3 regions of the Desulfovectis peckii genome follow, and region 3 is predicted to be linked to each of the others. Evidence: predicted binding sites of a transcription regulator. Region 3 holds the regulator's gene; each other region holds the start of a gene.
The links. The regulator HrcA, encoded in region 3, represses chaperone genes, less so after heat shock. The targets are predictions, from matches to a motif close to TGTTAGCACTCNNNNNNNNNGAGTGCTAACA.
Positions count from the first base shown of each region.

Region 1: a site for HrcA is predicted at 1,615-1,645, ahead of groES (co-chaperone GroES). Genes of this name have one in related genera too.
Region 2: a site for HrcA is predicted at 1,893-1,923, ahead of htpG (molecular chaperone HtpG). Genes of this name have one in related genera too.

Region 1 covers NZ_AP042409.1:1,916,980-1,920,266, forward strand. The annotation lists gene groL (chaperonin GroEL) at 1-1,222, opposite strand, end outside; gene groES (co-chaperone GroES) at 1,280-1,567, opposite strand; gene mog (molybdopterin adenylyltransferase) at 1,876-2,364, opposite strand; gene fdhD (formate dehydrogenase accessory sulfurtransferase FdhD) at 2,535-3,287, shown strand, end outside.
Region 2 covers NZ_AP042409.1:927,205-930,491, forward strand. The annotation lists gene ACZ5NG_RS04705 (hypothetical protein) at 1-251, opposite strand, end outside; gene ACZ5NG_RS04710 (sigma-70 family RNA polymerase sigma factor) at 442-936, shown strand; gene rsiV (anti-sigma-V factor RsiV) at 941-1,828, shown strand; gene htpG (molecular chaperone HtpG) at 1,974-3,287, shown strand, end outside.
Region 3 covers NZ_AP042409.1:261,819-265,105, reverse strand. The annotation lists gene ACZ5NG_RS01310 (TCP-1/cpn60 chaperonin family protein) at 1-1,494, opposite strand, end outside; gene hrcA (heat-inducible transcriptional repressor HrcA) at 1,525-2,553, opposite strand; gene hemW (radical SAM family heme chaperone HemW) at 2,664-3,287, opposite strand, start outside.

The DNA of each region.
Region 1 (3,287 bases), 730 kb from region 3:
CTTCCACTGCTGCACGGGTAGCATTTAAAGCATCCTCAATGCGCAGTTTCTTATCTTTCATTTCTACTTCGGTAGCTGCCCCTACTGAAATAACAGCTACACCGCCGGCCAATTTAGCCAAACGTTCTTGCAGTTTTTCCTTATCAAATTCGGATGTGCTGTCTTCAATTTGCTTTTTAATTTGCGCAATGCGGCCGGCAATCTTCTCTTGAGAACCGGCACCGCCAACAATAATGGTTTCTTCTTTCTTCACGGTTACCTGACGGGCAGTACCCAGTAAATCTAAAGTAGCCTTATCTAACTTCAAACCTACATCTTCAGTAATTACGGTACCGCCGGTGAGGATAGCGATATCTTCCAGCATAGCCTTCCGGCGATCACCAAAGGCAGGAGCTTTTACTGCTACGCAGTTGAAGGTGCCACGCAGTTTGTTCAGCACTAAGGTAGCCAGTGCTTCGCCTTCTAAGTCTTCACAGATAACAACCAGTGGCTTGCCGGCTTGTACAACTTTTTCTAAAATCGGCAGGATATCTGCTACTGCACTGATTTTCTTATCAGTAATCAGTATGTAGGGATCTTCCAGGTTAGCTTCCATCTTATCCGTATCGGTAATCATATACGGAGAGATGTAGCCGCGATCAAAATTCATCCCTTCTACTACTTCTAAAGAAGTACCGGTACCTTGAGATTCTTCTACAGTGATTACGCCGTCTTTGCCCACTTTTTCCATTGCATCGGCAATTAATTCACCAATTGCTGTGTCATTAGCGGAAATTGATGCCACCTGAGCAATTGCTTCTTTACTTTCAATGGATTGTGCTTGCTTTTTAATCTCTTCTACTGCTTTTTCTACAGCTTTTTCAATACCGCGCTTAATCAGCATCGGGTTGGCACCGGCAGCTACGTTTTTCAAACCTTCACGTACCAGTGCTTGAGCCAAAACGGTAGCGGTAGTGGTACCGTCACCGGCAACATCGTTAGTTTTGGTAGCTACTTCTTTAACCAGCTGAGCCCCCATGTTCTCAAGATTATTGGACAGCTCAATTTCTCTGGCAATGGTTACACCGTCATTGGTAATTAACGGAGCGCCGAATTTTTTTTCTAATACAGCGTTACGACCTTTTGGTCCAAGAGTAACCTTTACTGCTTCCGCCAGAGCATTTACGCCTCTTTCCAGAGCTCTGCGGGCATCTTCCTTAAAGACAATTTCTTTACCTGCCATCATTACAACCTCCTTTAATTACAACACTGGTAAAATACACCATGATTAGGTAATTTATTATTCAATAACAGCAAGAATGTCCATATCACGCAGAATCAGATATTCTTGACCGTCAATTTTCACTTCATTACCGGCATACTTAGAATACAGTACTTTATCACCGGGTTTTACTTCAATGGGTTGACGCTGACCGTTTTCCAGCACCCGACCCGGGCCTACAGCTACAACTTCTGCTTGCTGAGGCTTTTCTTTTGCCGTATCCGGAATTACAATACCACTCTTTGTTACCTCTTCGCTGGGTAGGGTTTTTACTACTACCCGATCACCTAATGGTCTGATTGCCACAAATACCCCTCCTTAAAAAATATAAGGTAATTTTAAATCACTTTTATTGTTAGCACTCGTATCTTGCGAGTGCTAACAATCAATTAATATAATATAGAACAAAAAAATTAAAAGCAAGTATCTGAGTGTGTTTTGACTACCCTTAATTTGCTATTTATGAAAATTAAGGGTTTTTTGCTTTTAATTCCTCCGTCTATATCCTTTTTACTCTATTTCTAATATTTTTTTTGACAGCTATTTTATATTTTGGCCTTTGGTTACTAAATTTATACACATAACAAAAAATTTTCCATACATAATTTTAGGGATTAACGGGCACATTCACCGCCCTTACCGGATAGAATTTCCAAAGCATGAGGCAAGACCGGCAGTACTGTCTCCAGACATTCCTTAACTGCTTTTGGGCTGCCGGGTAAATTAATGATTAATGTGCTGCCGCGCACCCCGGCCGTTGCTCTGGACAACATGGCCTTTGGCGTATAGCGCATTGATTCCTGCCGCATGGCTTCAGGAATTCCGGGAACTGCTTTTTGAATAACTTCCAGTGTGGCGTCCGGCGTGTTGTCGCGGGGGCTTAGTCCGGTTCCTCCGGTGGTCAGCACTAAATCAAGTTTTAAATCATCACAGCAGTAGATAAGCTGCCCTTTAATTATGTCAAAATCATCCGGAATAACTTTATAGTACGTCACCTGACCGTCGATTTGGGCAATCAATTCTTTAATTACTGCCCCGCTTTTGTCTTCACGTTCACCTTTTGCTCCTTTATCGCTCATAGTAATAATTCCTACATTGATCATTTTCGTCACCTCTTAAGTAGATACATTGTCCGCTATTGATATATAATAATATGAATTAGAGTAGTATAGGCAACAGCGGAACGACCGGGAGTCGTTCCCGGCACCGGCACGGCTAAAGCTAAAAACAGCTAATTACAGCATTAATATACTATTGTTTGGGGGACTTACACATGAATAGGCAGAAAAATTTTACAACCGTACCGATCATTAGAGTTGTCGACCAGGAGATAAATCATCAACTGGATAATGTGGTACAGGAAGTGCCAATTACACTGTTCTTAAACGGTAAAGAATTCGTCACTCTGGTCTGTTCGCCGCAAAATCTCAAAGAACTGGCAGTGGGATTTTTATGTTCCGAAAGCATTCTCTTTGACCCGGCTGAACTGCGGGAAATTAAGATTGACGAGCAAGAAGGGTTGATTTACGTCACTGCCGATACAGACGAAGCGGAACAAAGATTTATGAAGCGCTATATTACTTCTTGTTGTGGTCGCGGACGTTCCACTTTTTATTTTGTTAATGATGCCAAGTCAATGAGCGTGATTAAATCCTCGTCGGTCACTGTTACCCCAAAGCAAATTTGGCATTTAACCCAAAGGTTGGAAGAACTGTCCCAATTGTTTCGGCATACAGGCGGTGTGCACAATGCCGCGTTATGTAATCCGCACGATGTTGTTGTATTTTTTGAAGATATTGGCCGGCACAATGCGGTTGATAAAATCTTCGGTCACTGCTTTTTAAATCATATCCCCACCGATGATAAGATTATGGTTTTCAGTGGACGAATTTCCTCAGAAATTTTAATTAAAGTAGCAAAAATGAAAATTCCCATTTTAGTATCCCGTTCAGCCCCAACCGCCCTGGCCATTCAAATGGCCAATGAGCTGGGAATGACGGTGGTAGGCTTTGCCCGCAATAATCGT
Region 2 (3,287 bases), 670 kb from region 3:
GTCTGTACGTTGATCATTAAGTATGTCCTCACTTTGGTAAGCAGGCCGATACCTTTTTCATCATAACCGTTTTTATTCAGCAGTTCTTTGGCCTTAGCATGAATATCCCGGTATCCGTTTAAATGCTCTTCCAAATACTTTTTAAACTCACCCCGGTCATCTTCCACAATATCTATTAATTGGCTGATAGTATTGACACCCATTTGTGAATTTTGATAGATGAAGTTTAAAAGTTCAGCATTTTCGTTCACTTTGTTAAACCTCCGGTAGATTTACTTTTCTTTAATAATAATAATTGCTAGTATTTCCGGTATCGGTCTCTGAAAATACATTACAGTCAATTAACTTACGCATTTCCTGCCTGAAACTTTTTGTTATTACTCAGGCGTCTAAAGGGTGAAGTAAAAAGATACATATCTTTGATTAAAGGAGTTTCATTAGATGTCAAATCACAATATCGAACAATTAATTGCCGACCACGTGATGGCATATAAAGAAAATTACTACCGCTTGGCCTATAGCTATGTAAAAAATACGCAAGACGCTTTAGATGTAGTACAAGAGTCTATTTACAAAGCCCTGTCCGCTAAGAATTCACTTGATAACACCGCTTATTTAAAGACCTGGTTTTACCGCATTATTGTTAATACCGCCATTGATTTTTTGCGCCGACGAAAAAAACTTGCCTTGGCTGAGGAAGACGTACTAATTAATATGGATAATGGCAGCGTTGACCTTTATCAGGATATCGACCTAAAGCAAGCACTGGATGCACTGCCGGCAAATTACCGCACGATCATCGTTTTGCGTTATTTTGAGGATTTAAAGTTGGAAGAAATAGCCATAATTTTAGATGAAAATGTTAATACCGTTAAAAGCCGATTGTACCGTGCACTAAAAAAGCTTCGGATAGAAATGGATGACAGGGAGGATTAATTTAATGAAGGATAAAAGATTAGAGCATTTGAAGAAAGAGTATCAAAATATACCCATCCCGGCAAATTTAGACGAAGTGGTAAAAAAAGCACTCCGCCAAGGCGGGGTTACCCGGCGTAACAACCCTGGCAAAATTGTTGCAGTTATAGCTGCTTCACTGATTTTGTTTATTGCTGTAATTAATATTAGCCCGGCAGTGGCCAAAAACGCTGCCGAGTTGCCGGTGGTGGGCAGCATTGTTAAAGTGCTAACTGTGAAAAATTACATTGTTAATGAAGAAAGATTTCAGGCAAATATCAATGTACCTAAAATTGAAGGCTTAGAAAACAAGAACTTGGAAAGCAGTTTAAATCAAAAGTATTTGGCCGAAAATAAAGCACTATATCAGCAATTTGTTAACGAAATGGAACAGTTAAAACAGCAGGAGGGAGGAAATATTGCGGTAAACAGCGGTTATGAGGTTATTACCGATACTGAAAAATTATTGACGGTTAAGCGTTATGTGGTGATAACCCAAGCATCTGCTGCCGAAACGGTGCGGTACGATACCGTTGATAAAGAGAAGCAATTATTAATTACTCTGCCCAGCCTGTTTAAAGATGACAGCTACATCCATATCATCAGCGAAAATATTAAAGAACAAATGAAAGCACAAATGCAAGAAGATGAAAGTAAAATTTACTGGGTGGAAATGCCCGGTCAACAACTGGAAATGATCGAACCTTTTAAAACCATAGATCCGGAACAAAGTTTTTACATCAACTCCCAAGGTAAATTGGTAATTGTGTTTGACGAATACCAAGTGGCCCCTGGCTACATGGGTACGCCGGAGTTTATCATTCCTACCGAAGTATTGGCAGATATTTTGGTCGGCAGAGAGTATATCCACTAGCATGTTGCTGCATTTTTGTTCCAATATTGACATAAAAGGTTAGTTTTGATATATAAATGTTATGACTTAGCACTCAATAGGCAAGAGTGCTAACAAAAACATAAATTGTTGGCATATCACGGAAAACTGAGGAGGATGATTTGGTTTGGCATTAAAACAGTTTCAAGCTGAATCAAAAAGGCTGCTGGATTTAATGGTAAACTCAATCTACACCCATAAGGAGATTTTTTTAAGGGAACTGATTTCCAATGCCAGTGACGCGATAGATAAGATTTACTATAAAGCACTAACTGATGATAATTTAACCTTTAATAAGGATGATTATTATATTAAAGTGACAGTGGACAAGGAAAAGCGGATTTTAAAAATTTCCGATACCGGTATTGGCATGACAGAGCAGGAATTGGAAGAGAACTTAGGGGTCATTGCCAAGAGCGGTTCACTGGCCTTTAAAGAAGATAACGAAATGAAAGATGACTTTGACATTATCGGCCAGTTTGGTGTGGGCTTTTATTCTGCCTTTATGGTTGCTGATGTTGTCACGGTGATTACCAAAGCCTTGGGCAGTGACCAAGCTTATAAGTGGGAGTCAACAGGAGCGGAAGGATATACAATTGAACCCTGTGAAAAAGATACCGTCGGAACCGATGTGATCTTGAAAATTAAACAAAATACAGAAGAAGAAGATTTCGACCAGTATTTGAATCAATATAAATTACAGTCAATTATCAAGAAATATTCCGATTATATCAGATATCCCATTAAAATGGATATTACCACTACCAGGCTAAAAGAGGGCAGTGATAATGAATATGAAGAAATTACCGAAGAAAAAATTATCAACAGCATGGTGCCGATTTGGCGAAAAAATAAAAATGAACTGACGAGGGAAGATTACGAAAACTTTTATGCTGAAAGGCACTACGGCTTTGATAAGCCGCTGAAATACATTCACATCAGTGCGGAAGGTACGATAAGCTATAAAGCTATTTTGTTTATTCCGGAGAGAATACCTTTTGATTTTTATACCAAGGAATATGAAAAGGGCTTAGAGCTTTATGCTAACAACGTTTTAATTATGAATAAGTGTGCTGAGCTGCTGCCGGATTATTTTAGCTTTGTCAAGGGAATGGTTGACTCTGAGGATTTATCACTGAACATTTCCCGCGAAATGCTGCAGCATGATCGCCAGTTAAAAGTAATTGCCAAAAATATCAAGAACAAAATTAAAAATGAACTGCTGCAGATGTTAAAGGATGAAAGGGATAAGTATCTAAAGTTTTACGAGTCCTTTGGCCGGCAGTTAAAATACGGCGTTTACAGCGAGTATGGGGCCAATAAAGAAGTACTGCAGGATTTACTGCTGTTTTATTCCTCGAAAGAGAAAAAGATGGTTACCTTATCTGAATACCTTTCCAGAATGCCTGAGGAGCAAAAATACATTTATTATGCTGTCGGC
Region 3 (3,287 bases):
TGCTTCTGCTATTTCACCGGCTGCTTTCAACGCGTACAATTTTACCAATGTGGGATCTACCACGCCGAGCTGTTCCATATCTGCCACTTCACCGGTATCGCAATCCACTGCCAGTGAATATTTGTTGTTCTTTACCTGAGCAGCATTTACATCTCCAATTTTTTCCAGCGGATTAAAGCCGGCGTTGGCCACAATTTGGGAAATTGGACGCCTAAGGGCATTGGCCACACAGTCCAAGCCGTAAGCAGCCATCCCTCTGATTTCATCCCGCAGCTTTTCTATCTCCCGGGCCACTGCCAATTCCAGCGAACCGCCACCGGGGACTACCCCACCGCGCACGGCAGCTTGCACGGCAGCAGCGGCATCTTTAGCAATCCGTTCCCGCTCACCGACCACTTCTTCTGTTGCCGCCCCTACCAATACGGTAGCCATCGGCTTACCGCCGCCGCCGACAAGCCATAGCTGCTCTAATTTTTCTTCACTGACAACCTTTTCCGCATAACCTAAATATTTAGCTAAATCATCGGGAGCTTTCCGCAGCCCGGTGCGTTTTATCATGCGAGCGCCGCAGTGTTCTGCCGCCTTGCGCAGCTCTTTGTTTGCTACCCTCTGCACAACAATAATGCCGGCATCGGTTAGCAATTCTTCAGCAGCATCGTCAACACCGCGGTCTACCAGCACCAGTCCAACACCCAAATCGATAATCTTTTGTAGGTTACTACGAAAATCCTTTTGTAGCTCCAAATAACGGGCAAAACCGCTTTCCGTGCTTAAAGCTTCTTCTTCAATTTCTTCCGGCTCCAACGCGTCATCAATCACCAATACCTTAACTTTTTCCAATTCTTTAGGCATTTGTTTATTCATGCGCTCTTTATTGATGATGACGCCCATAAACACTTGATTTTCCGCGCCCTCTTGCGAAATAATAGTGTCAGAAAGTTTAAAACTTTTGTCTTGCAGTTTTTCCTGCCCAATTAACCTTGCAGCTTCAACTACTAAATCCGCAATATCTTCATGCTCCCGCCCGGCAACCAACGCTACCCGGCGAATCAGCGGATCATCCAAGCCGTTAACCGGCTTGGATGCCTCTTTAATCATTTGTTGGGCCCGCTTAAGTCCTATCTTCAGACCTTCTATCACTCTGGCCACCGGGACACCTTTAGCCACTTGCTCAACACCGGTAGCAACCAACGCTCCGGCCATGATAGTGGCGGTTGTTGTTCCGTCACCGATTTCCTCTTGTTGTGATTTGGCTATATTTACCACCATTTTTGCAGCAGGGTGATTAGCCTCCATCATGGTGAGAATGGTTACGCCGTCGTTAGTCACCACTACTTCACCAAAACGGTCTACCAGCATGGTATCCAGCCCTTTAGGGCCCAGTGTGCCTTCCACCGCGGAAGCAATTGCTCGCACTGCATTGGAATTGGTAATCAAAGCCGCCAGTCTTTCATCAACTTCTGAACCCTTACTGGCTTGTTGTTTTAAGCTCAATTATTCGCTCCTCCTCAAGCAATTTACCAACTACTTATATTTTTCCAGGGCATTACTCAGTCGTTCAGCCAAGTATTGCACAATGGTGATTACTTTGGCGTATTCCATGCGAGTAGGTCCCAGTATGCCAACAGTTCCCCGCACCTGATCATCTAATTGATAGGTAGCTGTCACCATCGTACAATCCTTCATTTCTTCACAATTGTTCTCTACACCGATGCGTACCGTTAAGCCGGATTCTTGATGATCAGTGAGAATTTCGTGCAGCAGTTTTTCTTGCTCTAACAGTGATAATAAAGTTTTTACCTTTTCAATATTGTGAAACTCAGGCTGATTAAGGATATTATATACCCCACCCAAGTATATTTTACTCTCTGCGCTGTCGTGCATCTGATGATGTAACAGCTCAAAGGCAGTATTCAATAAATCTTTGTAGCTGGACAGTTCTTGGTAAAGTTCCTTTAATATCGTCAACCTAATTTGCGGCACCGTTAGACCGGATAATTTAGCATTTAACACCGTTGCAATCTGCAGCAGATCATTTGCGGTAATATTTTCATCAACATCTATGAGATGATGTTGCACTGTACCGTTATTCATCACCACAATCAGCATTGCCTGGTCCGGCGACATTGAAACCAAATGAATATGCCTAATTGCTGAAGTACCCATTTGAGGAGCCATCACAATAGAGGTATAGTTGGTCAAACGAGATAACAGCTTTCCGGTTTTGGTAATGATCTTGCCGATTTCTCTGACCTTGTTTTCGTAACTGCGATTAATCAGCTCCAGTTCTTCTTTGTTTAGCTCAAGGGGCTCCATCAGATAATCTACATAATAACGGTAACCTAAGTGTGAAGGTACGCGTCCGGCCGAAGTATGCGGCTGTTCAATATAACCCAATTCTTCCAAGTCAGCCATTTCATTCCTAATGGTAGCCGGACTGACCCCTAGATTATATTTGCGCGAAATGGTTCGGGAGCCTACCGGTTCAGCAGTAGAAATATAATCTTTTATGATAGCCAACAATACTTTCTTCTTGCGCTCATCCATTTCCATGCCGGTGCCACCTCCTGTTAGCACTCTATGCAGTTGAGTGCTAAGTTACTACAATTAAACATAGCACTACAGTAGGGTTTTGTCAAGCAGATGAACTACCGCCTTTTAAGCTAAACAAATTCCATAAAAACAATGTTTGCCAGCGGCAAGCCTTTATCAGTTAATTTTAAGCGGCCATCGGTCAACTTAAGCAAACCCTGACTGCATAATTTGGTTATTTGCTCCGGCCAGATATCCAGCACATCTTGCTTAAACCGGCGGCGAAACTCGCTCAAATTCAACCCGTCCAGCAGTCTTAAGCCCATAAAGACCGTTTCTGACATCACTTCTTTTTTTGTCAACTTAAAGCGTTCCGTTACCGGCAACTCTTTTTTCGCCAAGCTGCCGGCATACTCAGCCAATGAACCGGTATTTGCCCACCTTTCCCCGTTAAAGTGGGAGTGGGCTGCCGGGCCTAAGCCAAGATAGTTGCCGTTATGCCAATAGATTAAGTTATGCCGGGATTGAAAACCGGGCCGGGCGAAGTTAGATATTTCATAGTGCGTATAACCATGCCGTGTCAAGTATTTAATTGCCTTTTGATACATGGCCAAATCCAGTTCATCGGGGCAGCCCTTTAGCACACCCCGTTCCACATCTTTGGCCAGGGGCGTGCCTTCTTCCAGCTGCAAACTGTAGCAGGACAGGTGTTCAGGCTGCATTTCCAACAACAAATTTAAAGAAACTGTCCATTC